3 regions of the Pseudoxanthomonas sp. LjRoot204_2 genome follow, and region 3 is predicted to be linked to each of the others. Evidence: predicted binding sites of a transcription regulator. Region 3 holds the regulator's gene; each other region holds the start of a gene.
The links. Region 3 encodes sigma-54, which starts transcription at its own class of promoters, with help from an activator protein. Its sites were predicted from a motif close to TGGCACGNGCNTTGC; they were not measured.
Positions count from the first base shown of each region.

Region 1 (7,395 bases), on a different contig from region 3:
GTCGCCGATCTTGCCGGTGCCGGCGGCCTGCTGGATGGCCTCGATGACGGCATCCAGTCGCTCGTCGGTCACGACGGTCTCGATCTTGATCTTGGGCAGGAAATCGACGACGTACTCGGCGCCGCGGTACAGCTCGGTGTGGCCCTTCTGCCGGCCGAAGCCTTTCACTTCGGTCACGGTGATGCCGGACACGCCCGCTTGCGACAAGGACTCTCGGACCTCGTCGAGCTTGAACGGCCGGATGATGGCGGTGATCAGTTTCATGCGCATACCCCGATGGTGGATGGAACCGGCCGACCGGAGCCGGCCGGCGGTTTCAGGTCACCCGTGCGCGCAGCCCCCTGGCGGCGGACACGTTGTCGGTGCGGAGCGGTGCATGAACCGCATCCGTGCCCACCGCGATCATTTGCGGCGGGAACGGATGACGTGGGAGGGAGCAGCGGTTCATGGACCTCTCCTGTGTTTCCCCAAGTACAGCGTTGGTGCGATCTCCAGGAATCGAAGACAGGTGGTGCCCCGGTTCCCCAACCGGGCGAATGCATCGCGGGACGATGCACTCGATAAGGTGCGGCGATGGCGACGGGTGGGAGGGGAGATCCGTCGCCATCGCCGCGAGAACTCAGTGCGCGACCGCTGCGTCGCGGAGGGCCGGTGCATGGCCCTCCGCGTGCATGGCGATGTGCGCGCAGGCCTGCATCAGTTGGCGTAATACAGCTGGTATTCCAGCGGGTGCGTGGCCGCGCGGAACTTGGTCACTTCCTGCATCTTCAGCGCGATGTAGGCATCGATGAAGTCGTCCGACATCACGCCGCCGGCCTTGAGGAAGTCGCGGTCCTTGTCCAGCGCGTCCAGCGCCTGGTCCAGGCTGGAGCAGACCTGCGGGATGTTCTTCTCTTCTTCCGGCGGCAGGTSGTACAGGTCCTTGTCGGACGGCGCGCCCGGATCGATCTGGTTCTTGATGCCGTCCAGGCCGGCCATCATCAGCGCGGTGAAGGTCAGGTAGCCGGACTGCAGCGGATCGGGGAAGCGGATCTCGATGCGGCGCGCCTTCGGATTCGCCACCCACGGAATGCGGCACGACGCCGAACGGTTGCGCGCCGAGTAGGCCAGCATCACCGGCGCCTCGAAACCCGGCACCAGGCGCTTGTAGCTGTTGGTGCCCGAGTTGGCGAACGCGTTGATCGCCTTGGCGTGCTTGAAGATGCCGCCGATGTACCACAGCGCCAGCTGCGACAGGCCGCCGTAGCCATCGCCCGAAAACAGGTTCTGGCCGCCCTTGGCCAGCGACTGGTGCACGTGCATGCCSSWGCCGTTGTCGCCGACGATGGGCTTGGGCATGAAGGTCGCCGTCTTGCCGTTGCGGTGGGCGACGTTGCGCACCACGTACTTCATGCGCTGCAGTTCGTCGGCCTTCTGCACCAGCGTGTTGAACTTGGCGCCGATCTCGCACTGGCCGGCGGTGGCGACTTCGTGGTGGTGCACTTCGACTTCGATGCCGACCTGTTCCAGCGTCTTGCACATCTCCGCGCGCAGGTCGTGCAGCGAGTCGGTCGGCGGCACGGGGAAGTAGCCGCCCTTGACGCCGGGACGGTAGCCGCTGTTGGCGCCGTCGTAGCTCTTGCCGCTGTTCCAGGCGCCTTCTTCGGAATTGATCTTGAAGAAGGTGTTGCRCATGTCGTTGGCGAACTGGACCGAGTCGAAGATGAAGAACTCCGGCTCCGGGCCGAAGAAGGCCACGTCGGCGACGCCGCTGGCCTTCAGGTYGGCCTCGGCGCGCTTGGCGATGCCGCGCGGGTCGCGCGTGTAGCCCTGCATGGTGGCCGGATCGAGGATGTCGCAGACCAGTACCAGGGTCGGGTCGGCGTAGAACGGATCCAGATAGGCCGTGCTCGGGTCGGGCAGCAGCACCATGTCCGACTCGTTGATGCCCTTCCAGCCCGAGATCGACGAGCCGTCGAACATCTTGCCGTCTTCGAACAGGGACGCATCCACGATGCTGYCGGGGAAGGTGACGTGCTGTTCGACACCGCGCATGTCGACGAAGCGCAGGTCGACGAACTCGACCTTGTGGTCCTTGATCAGCTTCTCAACGTTGTCCAGGGACATCTCGGAACCTCGGGTTGGATAAGTGTGTGACGGGATACAGCAATCCCCGTGCCAACCCCGGGGACGCGGCAAGTGATTGATTGTCATGGACATCCTTGACGGATTCGTCACACGGAATCCCTGTTTTGGTGCGGAATTCTGACTCAGCGAACCAACGCGGTGCGTGGCGCTTTCCACTATTCTTTGCCGCCCTACCCTGCAAGCCCGCTCCGATGACCGACCTGCTCGCCGCCCTGCTGCTCGGCATCCTCGAGGGCCTCACCGAGTTCCTGCCGGTGTCCAGCACTGGCCACCTGCTGATCGCGCAGCACTGGCTGGGCGAGCGGTCGGATTTCTTCAACATCGTGATCCAGGCCGGCGCCATCCTGGCCACCACCCTGGTCTTCCGCCGCCGCATCTGGGAACTGACGACCGGCTGCTGGCGCGATCCCCAGGCCCGCGACTACTCGATGAAGCTGGCGGTGGCCTTCCTGGTCACTGCGCTGGTCGGCCTGCCGGTGCGCCTGGCCGGATGGGAACTCCCGGAAACCGTCACGCCCGTGGCATGGGCCCTGATCATCGGCGGCGTGTGGATGCTGGTGGCCGAGCACTTCGCCGAGAAGCGCGGCGACGTCGCCACCATCACCTGGAAGGTCGCGGTGCTGGTGGGCCTGGCGCAGGTGGTGGCGGGCGTGTTCCCGGGCACCTCCCGTTCGGCCGCCGCGATCTTCATGGCGATGCTGGCGGGCACCAGCCGGCGCTCGTCCGCGGCGGAGTTCGTGTTCCTGGTCGGCATTCCCACCATGTTCGCGGCCAGCGGCTACGCGTTCCTGGAACTGGTGAAGGACGATGCGCTGGGCAGCGAGAACTGGGGCGAGGTGGCGCTGGCGTTCGCTGCCGCCACCGTCACCGGCTTCGTGGTGGTGAAGTGGCTGCTGGGCTTCATCAAGGCGCACCGCTTCACCGGCTTCGCGATCTATCGCATCGTGCTGGGCGCGCTGCTGCTGTTGTTGATGCCGGTCGGCAGCTGAGCCGCCGCGCTCCCTGCTCCCTGTAGGAGCGACGTCGGTCGCGACCGCACGGCCGACATGCCCTGAAGCGGCTGTTTGCCATCCGGGCGCGCTGCGGCGCGTTCATCCCAATGCACGGTGAATGGCTATCGGGGCGAGGTCGCGACTGACGTCGCTCCTACAATCAAGCGCGATGCCCGGCCTTCACCCCATTCCAACCTGCCGCGCGTTTGCATGGGGCCACCGTCGACGGAGAACGCCATGAAACGACTGCTGCTGCTCGCCTTGCCACTGGCCCTCGCGGGCTGCCCCAAGCCGGCGGAACGGGCCGACACGCCAGCGCCCACCGTGGCCGCCACCACCCCGGACACCGCGGCAGCCGCAACGATCGACGCGGCCGCCCTGCTTCCCCAGTACCACTGGCAACTCATGGACGCGACGGACACGCAGGGCAAGCGCATCGATGCGCTGTTCGTCCGGCCCGACAAGCCGGTGCAGTTCGACTTCAGGGAAGGACGGCTGGGCGTGTCCAACGCCTGCAATCGCATGGGCGGCACCTACACACTGTCGGACACCAGCCTCACCATCGGTCGACTGACGTCGACCATGATGGCCTGCACCGACGATGCGCTGATGGCGCTGGACCAGGAGATCGGCAAGCGACTGGATGGGACGTTGAAGGTCGCCGCCACGCAGGACGGCGTCGCTCAACTCGCGCTGACCACCGCGACCGGAGAAAAACTGCTGTTCGCCGGCAACCCGACCGCCGAGACCCGCTATGGCGGCCCCGGCCAACGCGTGTTCCTTGAAGTCGCGGCGGACACCAAGCCGTGCAGCCACCCGCTGATTCCCGACAAGCAGTGCCTGCAGGTGCGCGAGATCGCCTACGACGACAAGGGCCTGAAAGTCGGCACGCCGGGCGAGTTCCAGCACTTCTACGACAGCATCGAGGGCTACATGCATGAGCCCGGCATCCGCAACGTCCTGCGCGTGGACCGCTACACGGTGAAGAACCCGCCCGCCGACGGATCTTCGAATGCCTACGTGCTGGACATGGTGGTGGAGTCGGCCAGCGAGAAGAAATAAGGTCCGTCGCACGAAGCGCGCCTGATCCAGGGCGTGCTTCGTGGCTGTCGGTCAGCCGCTATAGTGGCGCGTCACCGCACCTGACGCGCCAGCATGCACCCCCCCGCAAGGAACGCTTCTCCCCTTCCCTGGATCGCTGTCGCACTCCTGGTCGTCTCCGCCCTGCCGATGTGGTGGCCGGCGCTGCAGACGCCATTCTGGGGCGACGACTACGTGTTCCTGCATGCGGCGCATGCGACGAATGCCACGGGCGCGCCGTGGTGGTCGGATTTCTGGCCTTCGTCGCCGCCGCGCTTCTGGCGGCCGCTTTCGCAGGAAGGCTACTGGCGCTGGATCGACGCGTCGCTGGGCGGCAGTGCGCATGCCGCGCACATGGTCAGCCTGATCCTGCATGTCCTGGCCACGCTGGGCGTTGCGCTGTTCGCCCTCCGCCTCGCGCGCGCCTGTCGCTGGCAGCACGCCGGCCGCATCGCCGCGCTCGCTGGCGCCGTGTACGTCGGACTGACGATGCACCTGCTGCCGGTGCATTGGGCGGCCGCTGCCAACAATGCCCTGCTGACGCTGTTCACCACGCTGCTGCTGGCCGCCTGGATCAGTGCGCGTGATGCGGCCGGCAACTGGCGTACGGTGCTGCTCGCGTCGCTGCCGGTATGGCTGGCGCTGGCCTTGCTGAGCAAGGAATCCGCCGCGCTGACGCCCGCGCTGATGATCGTGGTCGCCGCTTTCGTTGCCATGCGCAGGCCGGATCGCGGCGAACTCGTCGCGTGGCTCGCCTGCGTGGCGGTCGTTGGCGTGTGGCTGGTGCTGCGCGCGCGCTTTACCGCCAACACCGATGCGTCGTACGCATTCGGCCTGGGCAGCAATGTCGTGCGCAACGCCGCATCGTTCGGCGCATGGCTGTTGAACGTCCCGCGCGAGGCGATGCGGATGGCAGTCGCGGGCGAACGCATGCGAGGACTGGCCTGGATCGCGGCCACCGCACTGCCGATGCTGGCAGCCTGGGCGGTCGCCGGTTGGCGCGGGCGGACGCTGCTGACGCGGTGGCAGTGGATGTGCGTCGGCGCGTTCGCCGTGCTGGCGTACGCGCCCTACTTCCTGTTCGCCTGGAACAGCTACGAGTATTACGCAGCCATCGCCGTGATCCTGCCCGTGATCGCGCTGGCGCGCTGCCTGGCGACCGATGCTGCCGCGCTGTGGGTGGCGACGCTGATCGTGGTGTCGTCGTGGATCGCGGTGGAGGGCACGCGCCGGCTGGACCATCCTGGCCTGATCGGTCGCGCGCACTGGGCGGAAACGACGCTGCAGGCACTGGAATCGCAACGGATCCCCGCGCCGCTGCATGTCAGCGTCGCGGACGCGCAGCGCTTCTATGCCATCGGCCAGATGGGACTGGCATGGCGGCTGGGCCTGGATCCGGAGCAGGTCCGCGTGGCGCCGGCATGCCCGCCCACCGGCACGTGCCTGGTCATCGGGGCCGATGGGCGGACGCGCTGGCGACACGCGGCGGAGTGAGGTACCGCACGCGCATCCCTCACGCAATCGCGGCCGCGCGCCTCCGTACCACGCGCGTGCGCGGCCAGAGGTCGTGCCAGCCCCGCGGATCGTCATCGTCCGCCAGCAGGACCGAGAAGGCTTCGAACGGCACCACGCGACTCGCGCTGCGCAGCAGTGCCTGGCCGAACCGGACCCGGCGCCCTGCCTCGTCGACCACGCGCGTACCGGTCACGAGCTTGCCGATCGTGGTTCCCGTGATCCCTTCCATCAGCGTGTAGTAGAGGATGATCGCAACGTAACCGATCAGCTGTTCCTGCCACCACGTCAGCCGCCCGGCCCACGCCAGCACCGCGTCGCCGCCGATCATCCCCGCGACCAGCAGGGCCAGGAAGATGAGCCCGATCACGATGACGCGATCGATCATCCAGTGGACGAAGCGGCGGCCCTTCGTGGCCGGCACGTGCGGCACGCCGTCGCCTCCGGGATCGGCGACGGCGCTTCGCGGGCTCTCGTAGGGATTGCCGCCCTCCACGGGCTCAATCGCGCAGGGTCGCGTTCAAGGTGTACGTGCCGTGCACCAGTGCTTCCGCCAGCACATGGCCCTGCATCGCACGCTCCACGTCGCCGGCGGTGAAGCGGGCCGGCAGGTCGAGCGCGGCGACATCCAGTGCGAACAGGCGGAAAAAGTAACGGTGAACGCGTGCATCGTTGAACGGCGGGTAGGGACCGTCGTAGCCGTGGTAGTCGCCTCCCATCTGAGCATCGCCGGCAAACCAGCCGGTGTAGTCGTTCAATCCCTGGCGTGCGCCGGCCGGTCCGGCGGGCTGCTGCTTGCCCCGGGCAGTGACGCCGTCGCTGCAGCTGCCGGCCGCGATCTCGCGCACGCCGTGCGGGATGTCCGCCATCGCCCAGTGGATGAAGTGCGCGCGCGGCTGCTCCACCGGGATCTGCAGGTCGTCGCGACCCACGGTGTCCGGCACGGTCGGTGCATCGGGGTCGATGCAGAGCAGGGCGAAGGACTTCGTCCGGTCCGGCACGTCGGTCCACGCCAGGTGCGGATTGCGGTTGGCGGCGAACCCGTCGGGCTGGCCCATCGCGAACTCGGCCGGGATGGGCTTCATGTTCTCGAAACTGTCGCTCCACAGACGCATGGGTGGCTCCTCGAAAAAAGGGGAAGACCAGGCGCCGGAGGGGCGCCGTCGCAGTCCGGATGGCGCGCCCGGCCAACGCCCGGCAAGGACCCGATTGTAACGGGCGGGACCGCTCAGGCCGTGGTGGCGGCCAGGCGCTCGGCGACCCAGCGCTCGGCGTAGCCATCGCCGGCGACGTTCTCGATGAAGGCGCAATGCCCGCCCCATGGCGCGATCTCCAGCGTGGCCTGGGGCGGCAACGCCCAGTCGCGGAAGGTGTCGAACGGGATCACCGGGTCGTCCTCGGCCATCAGGATGTGCGCCGGCACCTCGAGGCCGGCAAGCCGATCCCCCGAGATCGCATAGCCGTCGAAGTAGGCGTCCAGCGTGCCGAAACCGGTGTGGCGCTGCACCAGCCAATCGGTCAGCGCGCGGATGTCGAGCGCCAGCACGGTGTCGTCGAAATCGTGCCGCTGCGGGAACAGGTGGCGCTTGCGCTCCAGCGAACGGCGCCACTTGCGGGCGAAATACCAGTCGTACAGCGGCATGCCGCGCTCGATGCGGTCCATCGTGGTGGCCGGATCCAGCAG
Region 1 covers NZ_JBGFFG010000032.1:2,728-10,122, forward strand. Annotated here, with positions in the region: gene AC04L7_RS02875 (P-II family nitrogen regulator) at 1-264, opposite strand, end outside; gene glnA (type I glutamate--ammonia ligase) at 697-2,106, opposite strand; gene AC04L7_RS02885 (undecaprenyl-diphosphate phosphatase) at 2,319-3,116, shown strand; gene AC04L7_RS02890 (DUF4377 domain-containing protein) at 3,357-4,181, shown strand; gene AC04L7_RS02895 (hypothetical protein) at 4,275-5,693, shown strand; gene AC04L7_RS02900 (RDD family protein) at 5,713-6,144, opposite strand; gene AC04L7_RS02905 (YbhB/YbcL family Raf kinase inhibitor-like protein) at 6,212-6,826, opposite strand; gene AC04L7_RS02910 (YheT family hydrolase) at 6,940-7,395, opposite strand, start outside.
Region 1: glnA (type I glutamate--ammonia ligase) is a predicted target of sigma-54. The motif match lies at 2,146-2,160, and genes of this name have one in related genera.

Region 2 (6,476 bases), on a different contig from region 3:
ACACCAGACCCTGCGGATTGGTGAAATTGGCCAGGCCGACCTGGCCGATGGCGCGGTCCACACCGTTGGAATAGCGCGCATACACCACGCCTTCCGGCGAAACGCTGAACTCGTTGAGCTTGCCGGTGGCGTAGCCGTCCTGGTTCTGGATGCGCTTGGCGAACTGTTCGCCGTACTGCGTGGTGCCGCTGATGTTCATCGTCATGTTGAGCACGCCGGCGCCGGTGCTGGGCGTGAACGGTGCCAGCGTCACCAGGCCGTTGGCCGGCGCGGTCAGCGTGCCGTTGTTGTCGAACTGCACGGTGGTCGGTGCGCCCATGGAGGCGCCGTCCACATAGGTGTGCATCTGCCACTCGTTCGGGTTGGCCGTCTTAACGTAGTACACGGCCTGCTGGTGGGCCACGCCGAGCGAGTCGTACACCGTCACCGAGGTGGTCTCGTTGTAGCTGGCGCTGTCGGTGGGCGAGAACGGCGCGATCGTCGGCTGCGACGCATTGCCGGGCAGGGTCACGCCCAGGTCCACGTTGGTGGTCGGCGAGGGCGCACTATCGGTGGTCAGCAGCTGCAGGTCGACCAGGTTGCCGGTATCGAAGCCTACGCCGTCGGCGCGCGGCGGGAACACCTGCAGGCGGTAACCGTCGGGCGTGGTGACGAAGCCATTCGCGTCGCGCTGGAAGTTGCCGGCGCGGGTATACACGTTGGTGCCGTTGTTGCTGACGGTGAAGAAGCCTTCGCGGTCGATCGCCAGGTCCAGGTAGCGGCCGGTCTGGTTGATGTCGCCCTGCGAGAACTGCTGGGCCACGTTGGTCACCCGCACGCCCGCGCCGATGCCGTTCTGCAGCAGGCCGTAACCGGTGGTGGAGAACACCTCGGCGAACTCCGCGCGCGACTCCTTGAAGCCGCTGGTGTTGACGTTGGCGATGTTGTGCGAGGTAACGTTGAGGTCGGCATTGGCCGCCCTCATGCCGGACAGCGAGCTGTTGAAAGCCATGGAAGACTCCTTGCTGGATGCGGTGGGAGTGAGGTCAGGACGCCGACTTGCCGATGCGCAGCACGTAGTCGAGCGGGGCGGTGCCCAGGCCGGGCAGGTTGAGGTACAGGCCGTCGGAGCCGATGGTCACGCTTTCCACGGTGGCGTCGACGTACGTATTGAGCGCGGTGCCGGTGCCATCGCTGCCGGTATGCGTGGCCTTGATGGAGTACGCGCCGGCCGCCGCGCGTTCGCCGGTGGCCTTGACGCCATCCCAGACGAAGGCGGTTTCGCCCTTGCCGGTGGATTCGACGTCGATGGTGTCCACGACCACGCCACTGGCATCGGTGATCTCGAACGTCACCTTGCCCGCACCCGGGGACATGACCAGGCCCGTGGCATTGCCGGTGGCAGGCAGTGCCACCGAACTGGACGGCACCACGACGGAATGGCCGACCAGCGCCGCGCCCTTCAGCACCTGGTCGCCGGTCAACGCAGAGGAGAAACCGCCGACGGTGGTGTTCAGTTCGCTGATGCCCTGCACGGTCGAGAACTGCGCCAGCTGCGCGACGAATTCGCTGTTGGACAGCGGCTTCAGCGGGTCCTGATGGCTCAGCTGCTCGGTCATCAGGCGCATGAAATCGGCCTGGCCCAGCGTGTCGGCCTTCTTGGTGGTCGCCACACCCGAGGAGGCGGTATTGATGGCGGCGAACGGATCGCCATTGATGGTGGTCATGTGCGTGGTCGCTCGGTGGCGGGGCGTCAGCGGCCCATGGTCAGGGTGGCCAGGGCGAGTTCCTTGGCCGTGTTCAGCACTTCCACGCCGGCCTGGTAGCCGCGCGACGCCGAGATGAGGTTGACCATCTGCGAGACCGGATCCACATCGGGCGCGTAGACGTAGCCGTCGCCGTCGGCCATCGGGTGGCCGGGCTCATAGCGCTTGATCGGTGGCGCATCGCTCTGGCTGATCTCCTTCACCTGCACCGACGTAAGCGAGCCGTCGCCGCGCAGCGGGCGCGCCTGGAACACGGGCTCGATGGGCTTGTAGACCGCATCCGCGGACGAGGCGATGGAATCGGCGTTGGACAGGTTGCTGGCGATCGTGTTCAGGCGCACGGACTGCGCCTGCAGCGCGGAACCGGCGACGTCGAAGATGGGCAGGTTGCTCATGGCATGCCTCCTTACTGGCCGGTGATCGCGGTGAGCATGGTGCGCACCTTGGATTCGATGAAGCTCAGCGAGGCGCGATACTCCAGCGCCGCGCGGCCATAGGCGGCGCGCTCGGTGTCGGCGTCGACGGTGTTGCCGTCCAGGCTGGGCTGCACGCCATCGCGTTCGAACATGCGCGGGGTGGCGTCCTGCAGGGTGAGGTGCAGTTCGTTGGTGGTCCGCAAGGGCGCGGCCCTGGCGGCGGCGTTCTTCAGGGCAGCCTGGAAGTCCAGGTCCTTCGCCTTGTAGTTCGGCGTGTCGGCGTTGGACAGGTTGCTGGCGATCAGCTGCATGCGCTGCTCACGCAGCGGCAGTGCCGCCGCATGGACACCGAGGTAGTTGGAGATGGGATTGGACATGGCACCGCTCCGGCAGACCGTTGCCGGGGATGCTGCAYGGCGTGTGCCAGAACGTGCTCTTCCTTCGCCCCGTGCGGCGGGGAGAAGGTGCCCGAAGCGCGTGCCCCATACTCGATACGGGGGCGGATGAGGGGCGCTTTACGCCGCCATTTGCGCTGCCGCCACCTGGTTCAGCCGGAACAGCACGTGCTCGGCCAGCTCGTGCGGGCTGTACTTCGCCACGAAGGCGTTTGCGCCCACGCGTTCGACCATGGCGTTGTTGAACACGCCCGACAGGGACGTGTGCAGCAGCACGTAGAGGCCGGCCAGGCCCGCATGGCGCCGGATTTCCGTCGTCAGCGTGTAGCCGTCCATCGCAGGCATCTCGATGTCGGAAATGACCATGGCGTAGCGTTCGGCCGGGTTCTCGCCGGCGGCGTGCACCTGCAAGAGGTGGTCCAGCGCCTGGCGCCCGTCGGATAGCAGGGTGGCAGTGACGCCCAACTGCTCCAGTACGCTGCGGATCTGCGAGCGCGCGACACGCGAGTCGTCGACCACCAGCACCTGCATCGGCGGGGCACCGGCGGGCAGGGCCATCTCCGGCGCCAGCGTGGCGTCCATGCGCGACTGGCAGATGTCCGCCAGCACGCTTTCCACGTCGATCACTTGGATCAATTCGCCCTGGAAACGCGTCACCGCGGTCAGGAAGCTGTTTTCCGCGCCCAGTTCCGGCGGCGGATGGATGTCTTCCACCGCGATGTTGACGATGCGCTCCACGCCGCTGACCAGGAACCCCTGGATGGACCGGTTGAACTCGGTGACCACCAGGTAGTTGGGCGCGTTCTCGGGATTGGGGTCCCGCTCGGGGTGGCGGATGCTCAGTCCCAGGTCCAGCACGGGGACGGAACGGCCGCGCACGTCGGCCACGCCCACGAATTCGGTGGGCAGTCCGGGAAGCTGGAACAGGGGCGGGCGGCGCAGGACTTCCTGCACCTTGAAGACGTTGACGCCAAAAAGCTGACGCCCGCCCAGGCGGAACAGCAGCAATGCGAGGCGGTTGTGGCCGGCCAGGCGGGTGCGCTGGTCGATGCGGTTGAGCAGGTCCTGGGTCATGGACAACTTATCGGCACGCCCAAGGGGTGCTTGAGCGGCGTTGCACTTTCCTTCGCCCCGCCTGCGGGGAGAAGGTGCCCGGAGGGCGGATGAGGGGCGGGCGCGGCGCCTGATCGAGCGCCGGCGCGTCARCGCTTCGTTCGCCCCTCACCCGCCTTCGGCACCCTCTCCCCGCTGCGCAGGGCGAGGGGCAGGAACTGGCACACGCTTTGRACCCACCCCGCCGATGAACCACCGGAGCCCGCCCATGCTGCTGCGCCTGACCACCGCCCTGATCGGCGGTCTGACCGCATGCGCCGTGCTCGCCGCGGACTTCCAGCCGGTCGACAGCATCAAGGCCGCTGCCCTCGGCGCCTTGCCTGCGGGCAGCGAAGCCGAGGCCACGCTCGATCCCGCCCTGCGCCTGCCGCGCTGCGGTGCCGCGCTGGTGGCGCGCATCCAGGGCAGCAACAACGTGGAAGTCAGTTGCCCGCAGGATGCCGGCTGGCGCCTGTTCGTGCCCGTGCGCGTGCGCCGCAGCCAGACCGTGCTGGTGCTGGCGCGTGGCGTGGCGCCAGGCGAGACCATCACCGCCGATGCCTTCGTCGCCGAGCGCCGCGATGCTTCCCGCGTCGTCGGGGCGGCTGTCGCCGATCCGGCGCAGGCGGTGGGCCGGGTCGCGCGACGCATGCTTTCTGCCGGGACGGTGCTGGCGTCGACCGACCTGGTCGCGCAGCGCCTGGTCCGGCGCGGCGACAATGTGGCGCTGGTGTCCCGGCGCGGGGGCGTGGAAGTCCGCGTCGCCGGCAAGGCATTGGCCGATGCAGGCGAGAACGAGCGGGTGACCGTCGAAAACCTGTCCTCGCGCCGCGTGGTGCAGGGTGTGGTCGGGCCGGGCGGCGACGTCTGGGTGAGTCGATGAAAATAATTCGCGATCGGCCCTCAAGATGTCCCGCGGGGTGCCGATACCGACGCTGGGTGGAAGGACATCGGGCAGAAAACGGGCCTTCCTCGGAATTGTGCGATCCGTCACTAAAGTCGACCGGGTGGCGGCCGATAACTCCTTTGAACCCTGTTACAGGTGACTGACATGAACCAGAAAATCGAAGGCACTCCCCCTGCCGCCATCCGCAGCACAGGCCCCTTGGGTGGCCGTGTCGCCCCGGCGGGCGCCGACCGTTCCAGCCCCGTGGAAGCCAGCGCGGCAGGCGACAGCCTGCGCCTGACCGGCGAGGCCACCAGCCTGCAGGCCATGCAGCGCGAACTGTCCACCGCCCCGGCGATCAACGAGGCACGCGTGCAGGCCGTGCGCGAAGCGCTGCAGGCCGGCACGTACAAGATCAACGGCGAGGCCATCGCCGACGGCATGCTCGGCCTGGAAGACCAGCTGGGCGGCTGAGCACCATGACGCACGCCCCCCTCCAGCGACTGTCCGCGGCCCTGGAAGAGGAGCGTCGCGCCATCGTCGAGCACGACGTGGAAGCGCTCGTGCGCTGCACCCAGGACAAGCTGGACGCGCTGCGGGCGCTGGAAGGCGCCGCCGCCGGCTACGGCTTCCCGGACGAACTGCGCCAGCGCCTGGCCGAACTCGCCGACATGAACCACGCCAATGGCATCCTGCTGGCGCGTCGGCGTCGCGAAGTGAACTGGGCGCTGCGCCACCTCGGCCGCACCGAAAGCCACGGCGCCTACGACGCCCAGGGCCAGACATCGACGAACGCCGCCCCGCGTCCGATCGCGGTGGCCTGAGCCCGGTGCCGGATCCGCAAACTGCGACACCGCACCTTGCCGCTCCTGCGGCCGCGCCGGATACTGGCGCCCCATCATCGCCGCCACCCGATCCATCCGTGGCCACAGACCCGCTGACGAATCCGCCTTCCGGCGCCTGCACCGTGGACGACATCCCGTCCTTCGCCGATCTCAAGGCGCTGGCCGAACTGATGGACGATGGCTACCTGCTGTGCCGTGGCGATGCGCGTCCGTTGCACGCCAATGCAGCCGCCCGCGCGCTGGTGAACGATGAAGGCGACGTGCTGGCCGCGCTGTCCCGCCTGTTGCCCGCCGACGCGATCCGCATCGCGCGCGAGACCGGGCGCTGGAATGCCGACCTCACGCTCGACGACGGCCTGGTGCTGCAGGTGCGCGCGTACTTCCACGACAGTCCGGGCGGCGGCCACTGCATGGTCGTGTTCCACGACGTGAGCGAGGCGCATGCGCGCCAGCAGGAACTGCAGCGTCGCCATGCACAGCTCCGGCAGACGCTGGTGCGGCTGGCCGGTGCGCAGGAGCAGCTGGTCCAGTCGGAGAAGATGGCCTCCATCGGCCAACTCGCGGCCGGCGTTGCGCACGAGATCAACAATCCGATCGGTTACGTGCACTCGAACCTCGGCTCGCTGCAGGAATACCTGCACAGCCTGTTCTCGCTGATCGAAGTCTACGAGCGCGCGCTGCGCCTGCCGGACCCGAAGACGATGCTGCCCGAGATCGAGGACCTGCGTGCACGCGCCGACATCGACTTCATCACCGGCGACCTGCCGCAGCTGATGTCCGAGTCGCGCGAAGGCATCGAGCGCGTCACCGCGATCGTGCGCAACCTCAAGGATTTTTCGTACTCCGGGCGCGACGACAGCTGGAAGTCCGCCGACCTGCATGCCGGCCTCGATTCCACCATCAACATCATCTGGAACGAGCTGAAGTACAAGGTCACCCTGGAAAAGCAGTACGGCAAGCTGCCGCTGGTGCAGTGCCGCCCCTCCGAGTTGAACCAGGTGTTCATGAACATCCTGCTCAACGCCAGCCATGCCATCGACGAACGCGGCACGATCACCGTGGCCACCGGGGTGGAGGGCGACGAGGTGTGGATCGAG
Region 2 covers NZ_JBGFFG010000168.1:415-6,890, forward strand. Annotated here, with positions in the region: gene flgE (flagellar hook protein FlgE) at 1-991, opposite strand, end outside; gene AC04L7_RS09550 (flagellar hook capping FlgD N-terminal domain-containing protein) at 1,026-1,706, opposite strand; gene flgC (flagellar basal body rod protein FlgC) at 1,733-2,140, opposite strand; gene flgB (flagellar basal body rod protein FlgB) at 2,152-2,538, opposite strand; gene AC04L7_RS09565 (chemotaxis protein) at 2,677-3,630, opposite strand; gene flgA (flagellar basal body P-ring formation chaperone FlgA) at 3,884-4,531, shown strand; gene flgM (flagellar biosynthesis anti-sigma factor FlgM) at 4,700-5,008, shown strand; gene AC04L7_RS09580 (flagellar protein FlgN) at 5,014-5,358, shown strand; gene AC04L7_RS09585 (ATP-binding protein) at 5,457-6,476, shown strand, end outside.
Region 2: flgB (flagellar basal body rod protein FlgB) is a predicted target of sigma-54. The motif match lies at 2,573-2,587, and genes of this name have one in related genera.

Region 3 (7,485 bases):
GTCGTGACCGCGTACAACACCGCCATCGGCGCGATCAACGCCAGCACCAAGTACAACGCCGAAAGCAACGAGCCTTCGGCGCTGACCGGCGACGCGCAGATGCGCAGCGCGGCCGGCCAGTTGCGCAACCTGATGGGCGACCTGCTCGGCGGCCTGGCGGCGCAGGGACTGGATGCGAAGACGATCGGCCTGCAGACCAAGGGTTATCCGACCTCCGACGGCACGCTTGTGTTCGACAGCAGCAAGTTCACCGCGGCCCTGACGGCTGACCCGGAGAAGATCCGCACCGCCTTCACCGGCGACACCGCGTTCGCCGGCCGGCTGCAGACCGCGGTCAGCAGCTATGTGGGCACCGATGGCGCGTTCACCCTGCGCACCAACGGGCTGAACGCGCAGATCAAGGATGTCGCCACGCAGCGCACCGCACTGGATGCGCGCATGGAGGCCGTCGGCAACCGCTACAAGGCGCAGTTCGTGGCGCTGGACAGCATGATTTCGCAGATGAACACCACCAGTTCCGCCCTCGCCCAGCAACTGGCGTCGCTCACCGCTCAGACGAGCAGTTAATCACCGCGGGTCCGGACCGCCTCCCCGACCGGATCCCCAGGAGAAATGGAATGTCACTTCAGTCCTACGCCGCGCAGTACCGCAACACCGGCCTCAGCAGCGCCGTGATGGAAGCGGATCCGCACCGTCTGGTCGCCCTGCTGCTGGCGGGCGCCTGCGAGCGCCTGCGCCTGGCGGAAGCCTGCGTGATGCGCGGCGACCTGGCCCGCAAGGGCAAGGCCATCGGCGAAGTCAGCGCCATCATCGGCCACCTCAACGGCTCGCTCGACCACGAGGCGGGCGGCGAGATCGCCGGCAGCCTGTCGGCCCTTTACGACTACGTGCAGACGCGCCTGATCGAAGCCAACCTCCACAACGATCCCGCCGCCCTGCGCGAATCGCTGGACCTGCTGGGCGAAATCGAGTCAGCGTGGAACGCCATTCCCAACGAGCAGCGCCAGGTCCCGGCGATGGCCGCGGCAGGATGAGCACCGCGCCGGCCCTCGACGAGCTGTTCGCCCAGCTGGACGCCATGCGTCGCGCCCTGCACGCCGGTGAACTGGAAGACGTGGAGCGCCTGCTCAATCGCCACGACCACGACGTGCGCGCCTTCCTCCATGCCGACGGCGGCCGGAGCGCAGGCTACGACGCGCTGGCCGTCCTGCTGCGCGCGCAGCTGGAACTGCAGAAGAGCATGCAGGACGCCCGCGAGCAGGCGCGCGTACGCATGCACGCCACGCAACGCGCGGATCGTGCCGCGCGCGCGTACCTGTCCGTCGTCGAGGGATGAGCCATGACTACCCCGATCGTGCTGGTCGAGCACCCCGCCGAGCACGCGCTCTTCGATGGCGCGCTCACCTGTGACGTCGTGCTGCCGGCGCGCTTCGACGCCGGCCAGCGCGCGTTGATGCAGGCACCCTCGGAAGCGCTGCTGAAGGGATTGGCCGTCGCCGAAGACGTCCGCGGCGACGATCCGGAAGAACGCAAGGAATCCACGCCCACGCAGCAGCGCATCGAAGCCAAGCTGGACCTGGTGCTCTCGCTGCTGGGCCGGCTCTCACGCCGCCACGAAGCCGCGCTTCCCGTGACCGGCCTGCGCTGGTCGCATCGGGGCATTCGCCTGGACGCGGCCTCGCTGCCCGCCTGCGCAAGCGGTACGCCCGGCATCGTCACGGTACAACCGGCGACGTGGCTGAGCGACCAGATCGAGTTGCCGGCGACCGTGCTGGACCATGTCGAGGGATCGCAGGGACTGTTCCACCTGTGGCTGCAGTTCGATGCCCTGAATGCCGGCCTGGCGGAAGCGCTGGACCGTCACCTGTTCCGCCTGCATCGCCGCCAGGTCGCCGAAGCACGGCAGCTGGCCAGCCGGACGTAAACGCGTTTCGCGCAGATCGTCCGGGAGCGCACCAGCGGCCGTGCGCGCGTCACGTCGACAATCTGCGGTATTCGCTGTTTTCGGCGGGACACGGACGCCGCAAGCGTGACGTGCGTCGTGCTTTCACCGCTCCATCGCGATTATGAATTGGCGCCGCGCACGTGCACCGTTATGGTGACTTGATCCTGCAACGCGACAACGACTGATTTCTCCCGTGCGTGTACTCATCGTCGACGACCACACCCTGGTCCGCGCCGGCATCGGCCGGCTGCTGCAGGCCCTGCCCGACGTCGATGTCGTGGCCGAGGCCTGCAATGCCCAACAGGCGCTCGACATGGCGGCGATCCACCGCCCCGACCTGATCCTGCTGGACCTGTCCCTGCCCGACCGCAGTGGCCTGGACCTGCTGCCCCTGTTGCGCGAATCGCTGCCGCAGACGCGCGTGGTGATGATGTCGATGCACAACGATCCCACCCAGGTACGCGTGGCGCTCGATCGCGGCTGCGCCGGCTTCGTGGTGAAGGAAGCCGCGCCGATGGAACTGGAACTCGCGTTGCGTGCGGCCGCCGACGGCCAGGTATTCCTGAGCCCGCAGGTGTCGTCGAAGATGCTGGCGCCGATGCTCAACCCGCAGCGTCCGACCGGCATCGCCGCACTCTCGCCGCGCCAGCGCGAAATCCTGCGCCAGCTCGGCAGCGGCATGAGCAGCAAGGAAATCGCCGCCCAGCTCGGCATCAGCGTCAAGACCGTCGAAACGCACCGCGCGCGGATGATGGAATCGCTGGGCTGCCGCCGCGCCAACGATCTGCTGCTGCTGGCCGCGCGCCACCAGAACGAACTGGCCTGAGCCTTGCAGTATCCCGGGAGCGACACCGCTTCCGTGACGGAATTCCGTTATCGCCACGCCCTTCCGGGCGCCTGCCTCCGCCATTGAACCGACGTCGTAGGGGAAACCCTGACGGCAGGTGGGGCGTGCCCGCAGCACGACCAGAAACGCCCTGATTTTTTTTCCGTCACCCGACCCGCACAGTGTCAACACGATGTGAAGCCAGCTCGGCATGCCATCGAATCGGGGATCACGGGAATGAAGACGGGACTTTCCACCCAGCTCGGGCAGCAACTCCACCTGACGCCGCAACTGCTGCAGTCGATCCGGCTGCTGCAGCTGGACGGCCTGCAGCTGGAGATGGAGGTGCGCCGGGCACTGGACCTCAATCCGCTGCTCGAAGTGGAGGAAGTACAGGACGCCGACCCGGCCGGTGACATCGAGGTGCTCCCCGCACAGGACGTGGCGACGCTGGAAACGGCCGCGTTCGACGAACTTCCCGAATCGAACCTGTGGGACGTGGCCGGTGCCGGCTGGCAGGACGGCGACGACGACCGCATGCAGCGCGTCGAGGCCGGTGAATCCAGCGACCCGCACGTCCGCGTGCTGGACCGCCTGGCGCTGGAACTGGACGATCGTGCGCTCGACGTGGTCGCGTTCTGGCTGGAGCACACCAACGACGCCGGCTACCTGGAGCAGGCACCCGATACGCTGGCGCTGCTGGCGTCGGCGCGCTTCGACCTCACCACCGGCGCCGCACTCGCCCTGCGCGAGCGCCTGCTGCGCGGCGAGTTCCCCGGCCTGACCGCGGCCGACGTGCGCGAATGCCTGCTGGTACAGCTGGACTGCCTGCAGGGGCGCGTGCCCGCCCGCCACGTCGCGCGCCGCATCGTCACCGACGGCATGGCCCTGCTGGCCGCGCACGAGTACGACGCCCTCGCCCGCCTGCTGGAGCTCGACCTGGACCAGGTCATGGAAGGCGTGCGGCTGGTGCTGTCGCTGGATGCGCGCCCGGGCGCGTCGCTGGCGCCTGCCCCGACCGGTTACATCGTGCCGGACGTGGTGGCCTGGCACGCCGACTGCGCGTGGCGCGTGGCACTGAACCCGGCCACCACCCCGCGCGTCCGCGTCAACGCCATGCAGGAACGCGCCCTGGACCAGGTCGAGCCGTCCGAAGGCGCCGGCAAGTTGCGCGAACTGCTGCAGGAGGCGCGCTGGCTGACCCGTGGCCTCTCCATCCGCTACGACACCCTGCTGCGCACCGCGCGCGCCATCGTCGAACGCCAGGCGGGCTTCCTGACCCAGGGCGACGAAGCGATGGCCCCGCTGACGCTGAAGGAGATCGCCGATGCCATCGGCATGCACGAGTCCACCGTCTCGCGCATCACCACCGGCAAGTACATGCAGACCCCGCGCGGCACGTTCGAGCTGAAGCACTTCTTCGCGGTACGTCTGGAAGGCGCCAACGTGTCCGGCCCGGCCGTCCGCGCGATGGTCCGCCGCCTGATCGATTCCGAACCGGCGGGCAAGCCGCTGGCCGACGAGGCCATCGCCGGCCTGCTGGCGCGCCAGGGCATCCATATCGCCCGCCGGACCGTCGCCAAGTACCGTGAACAACTCGATATCGCTCCCGCCCGGGAACGCCGACGCGCTACCGTATCCGTCTTGGCCAAGGCTGGATAACGGAGCACGACCGCAATGAGCAAGATCACCGTACTGCTGGTGGACGACCACGAAGGTTTCATCAATGCCGCCCTGCGCCACCTGCGCAAGGTGGAATGGCTGGACATCGTGGGCCGTGCCAGCAATGGCCTGGAAGCCATCGAACGCTCCGAGACCCTGCGTCCGGACGTGGTGCTGATGGACCTGGCCATGCCGGAAATGGGCGGCCTGCAGGCCACCCGCCTGATCAAGACGCAGGACGCCCCGCCCTTCATCGTCATCGCCAGCCACTTCGACGACGCGGAACACCGCGAACACGCGATGCGCGCCGGCGCCGACGACTTCGTCAGCAAGCTTTCCTACATCCAGGAAGTCTTGCCCATCCTCGAAAAATTCAAAGACCGCCGCCATGAGTGAATCCCGCATCCTCGTCATCGACGCCGACGCCACGCGTGCCGAACGCCTGGCCGGACTGCTCGAATTCATGGACCTGACGCCCCGCTGGGTCTCCAGCGCCGGTGACGTGGATGTCCGCCGCGCCCGGCAGCACGACTGGCTGGCGGTGGTGGTCGGTTCGCTCGACGACCAGAAGGCCGCCGACGGCTTCTTCGCGTGGCTGGGCAAGGCCCCGCTGCCCCCGCCGGTGCTGCTGCTGGAAGGCGACACCGCGGGCTTCGCGGCCGCCCACGGCCTGCACGAGGCCGGGGTCTGGGCGCTGGAAAGCCCCATCCGCCACGCCCAGCTGGAAGCCTGCCTGCGCCGCGCCAGCCTGAAGCGGCTGGATACCGAACACCAGGCCCAGCAGGTCAGCACCAGCGGCCCGACCGGCAACAGTCCCGCGGTCACCCGGCTGCGCCGCATGATCGAGCAGGTTGCCACCTTCGACACCACCGTGCTGGTGCTCGGCGAGTCCGGTACCGGCAAGGAAGTGGTGGCCCGCGCCATCCACGACCAGTCGCCGCGTCGCGACGGCCCGTTCGTGGCCATCAATTGCGGCGCCATCCCGCCGGACCTGCTGGAGAGCGAGCTGTTCGGCRACGAGYAKGGCGCCTTCACCGGCGCGCTGACCGCCCGCAAGGGCCGCTTCGAAATGGCCGAAGGCGGCACGCTGCTGCTGGACGAGATCGGCGACATGAGCCTGCCGATGCAGGTCAAGCTGCTGCGCGTGCTGCAGGAACGCAGCTTCGAGCGCGTCGGCGGCAACCAGACCATCCGCTGCAACGTGCGCGTGATCGCCGCCACCCACCGCAACCTGGAAGCGCGTATCGCCGACGGCCACTTCCGCGAAGACCTGTTCTACCGGCTCAACGTGTTCCCCATCGAGATGCCCGCGCTGCGCGAGCGCGCCGACGACCTGCCCGACCTGGTGATGACCATCGCCGCGCAGCTCTCGCGCACCGGCCGCGGCGAAGTGCGCTTCGCCAGCGAGACGCTGCAGGCGCTGCGCCTGTACGCCTGGCCGGGCAACGTGCGCGAGCTCACCAACCTGGTCGAGCGTCTTGCCGTGCTGCATCCKGGCGGCCTGGTGCGCGTGGCCGACCTGCCGAAGCGCTACCAGCCGGAAGGCGTCGAGGTGCCGGCCGCGCCTACCGTCGTCGCAGCGCCTGCGCCGGCCGCCACCGCACCCGCCCCGTCGGCCATCGTGGCGGCGGCCGTGACGCCCGCCGATCGCCTGCCCGAAGCCGGCATCGACCTGCGCGAGCACATCGCGCAGATCGAACTGAACCTGATCCGCGACGCGCTGGACCGCGCCGGCGGCGTGGTCGCGCATGCGGCCCAGTTGCTGGGCCTGCGCCGCACCACGCTGGTGGAAAAGCTGCGCAAGTACGGCATCGAGCGCGAAGACGTGGCGCTGGCGACGGAAAACTGACTGGCCCCGGGCGCGGTTTCCGGCACGGGTCTTGCAACCGACTACGCAAGACACCCGACGACCGAAGCACCCGCCCATGTCCGACGTCACTTCCATCCTCTCGCAGATCCGCAGCTACCAGCACCAGGTCGGTACCCGCGCACTGGAGCCGATGCCGAATCCGGGCGCGATCGGCCCGGGGCGGGTGGGACTGGAGCAGCCGGGCGTCAAGGCGCCCAGCTTCGGCGACACCCTGCAGAACGCGCTCGAGGGCGTGAACAACGCGCAGAAGACGTCCGGCGCGCTGGCCCAGGCCTTCGAACTCGGCGACCCGCGCGCCGACCTGGCGCGGGTGATGGTGGCCGCCCAGCAATCGCAGGTCGCTTTCCGCGCCACCGTCGAGGTCCGCAATCGCCTGGTGCAGGCCTACCAGGACGTGATGAACATGCCGCTGTGATGCGGCACCCACCTTCCCTTTCCTTCTCCTAGAACCGACCCGTCGCCATGGCCCTCACGCTGTCCAAGGAAGCCCTGAAGGAATCGCTGACCGCCGACAAGGCCGGCGCGGCGCTGACCAAGATGCAGGACGCCCGCGTGTTCAAGCAGATGGGCACGCTGCTGCTGATCGCCGGTGCGGTGGCGGTGGGCATGATGGTGTTCTTCTGGTCGCAGAAGCCGGCCTACACCCCGCTGTACACCGGCCTGGACGCCAAGGCCACCGCCGAAGCCACCGACATGCTGCGCGCGGCGCAGATCCCCTTCCAGCTGGACCAGGCCAGCGGCGCGATCTCCGTGCCCGAAGAAAACCTGCACGATGCCCGCCTGAAGCTGGCCGGCGCCGGCCTGGCCGAAAGCGGCCGCCTCGGCTTCGAGATGATGGAACGCGATCCCGGCTTCGGCGTCAGCCAGTTCGTCGAGAACGCGCGCTACCAGCACGCACTGGAAACCGAACTGGTCCGCACCATCACCACGCTGCGTCCGGTGCGCGACGCCCGCGTGCACCTGGCCATCCCCAAGCCCAGCGCGTTCACCCGGCAGCGCGAAGTGGCCAGCGCGTCCGTGGTGCTGGACCTGCGCTCGGGCACGATGCTGGAGCGCAACCAGGTCGATGCCATCGTCCACCTGGTCTCGTCCTCGATCCCCGACCTGGCCCCGGAGCGCGTCACCGTGGTCGACCAGAGCGGCCGCATGCTGACCATCAGCGACCCGAACAGCGAGGCCGCG
Region 3 covers NZ_JBGFFG010000076.1:2,026-9,510, forward strand. Annotated here, with positions in the region: gene fliD (flagellar filament capping protein FliD) at 1-567, shown strand, start outside; gene fliS (flagellar export chaperone FliS) at 618-1,034, shown strand; gene AC04L7_RS05545 (hypothetical protein) at 1,031-1,336, shown strand; gene AC04L7_RS05550 (PilZ domain-containing protein) at 1,340-1,924, shown strand; gene AC04L7_RS05555 (response regulator) at 2,139-2,771, shown strand; gene rpoN (RNA polymerase factor sigma-54) at 3,009-4,433, shown strand; gene AC04L7_RS05565 (response regulator) at 4,449-4,829, shown strand; gene AC04L7_RS05570 (sigma-54 dependent transcriptional regulator) at 4,822-6,282, shown strand; gene fliE (flagellar hook-basal body complex protein FliE) at 6,359-6,718, shown strand; gene fliF (flagellar basal-body MS-ring/collar protein FliF) at 6,766-7,485, shown strand, end outside.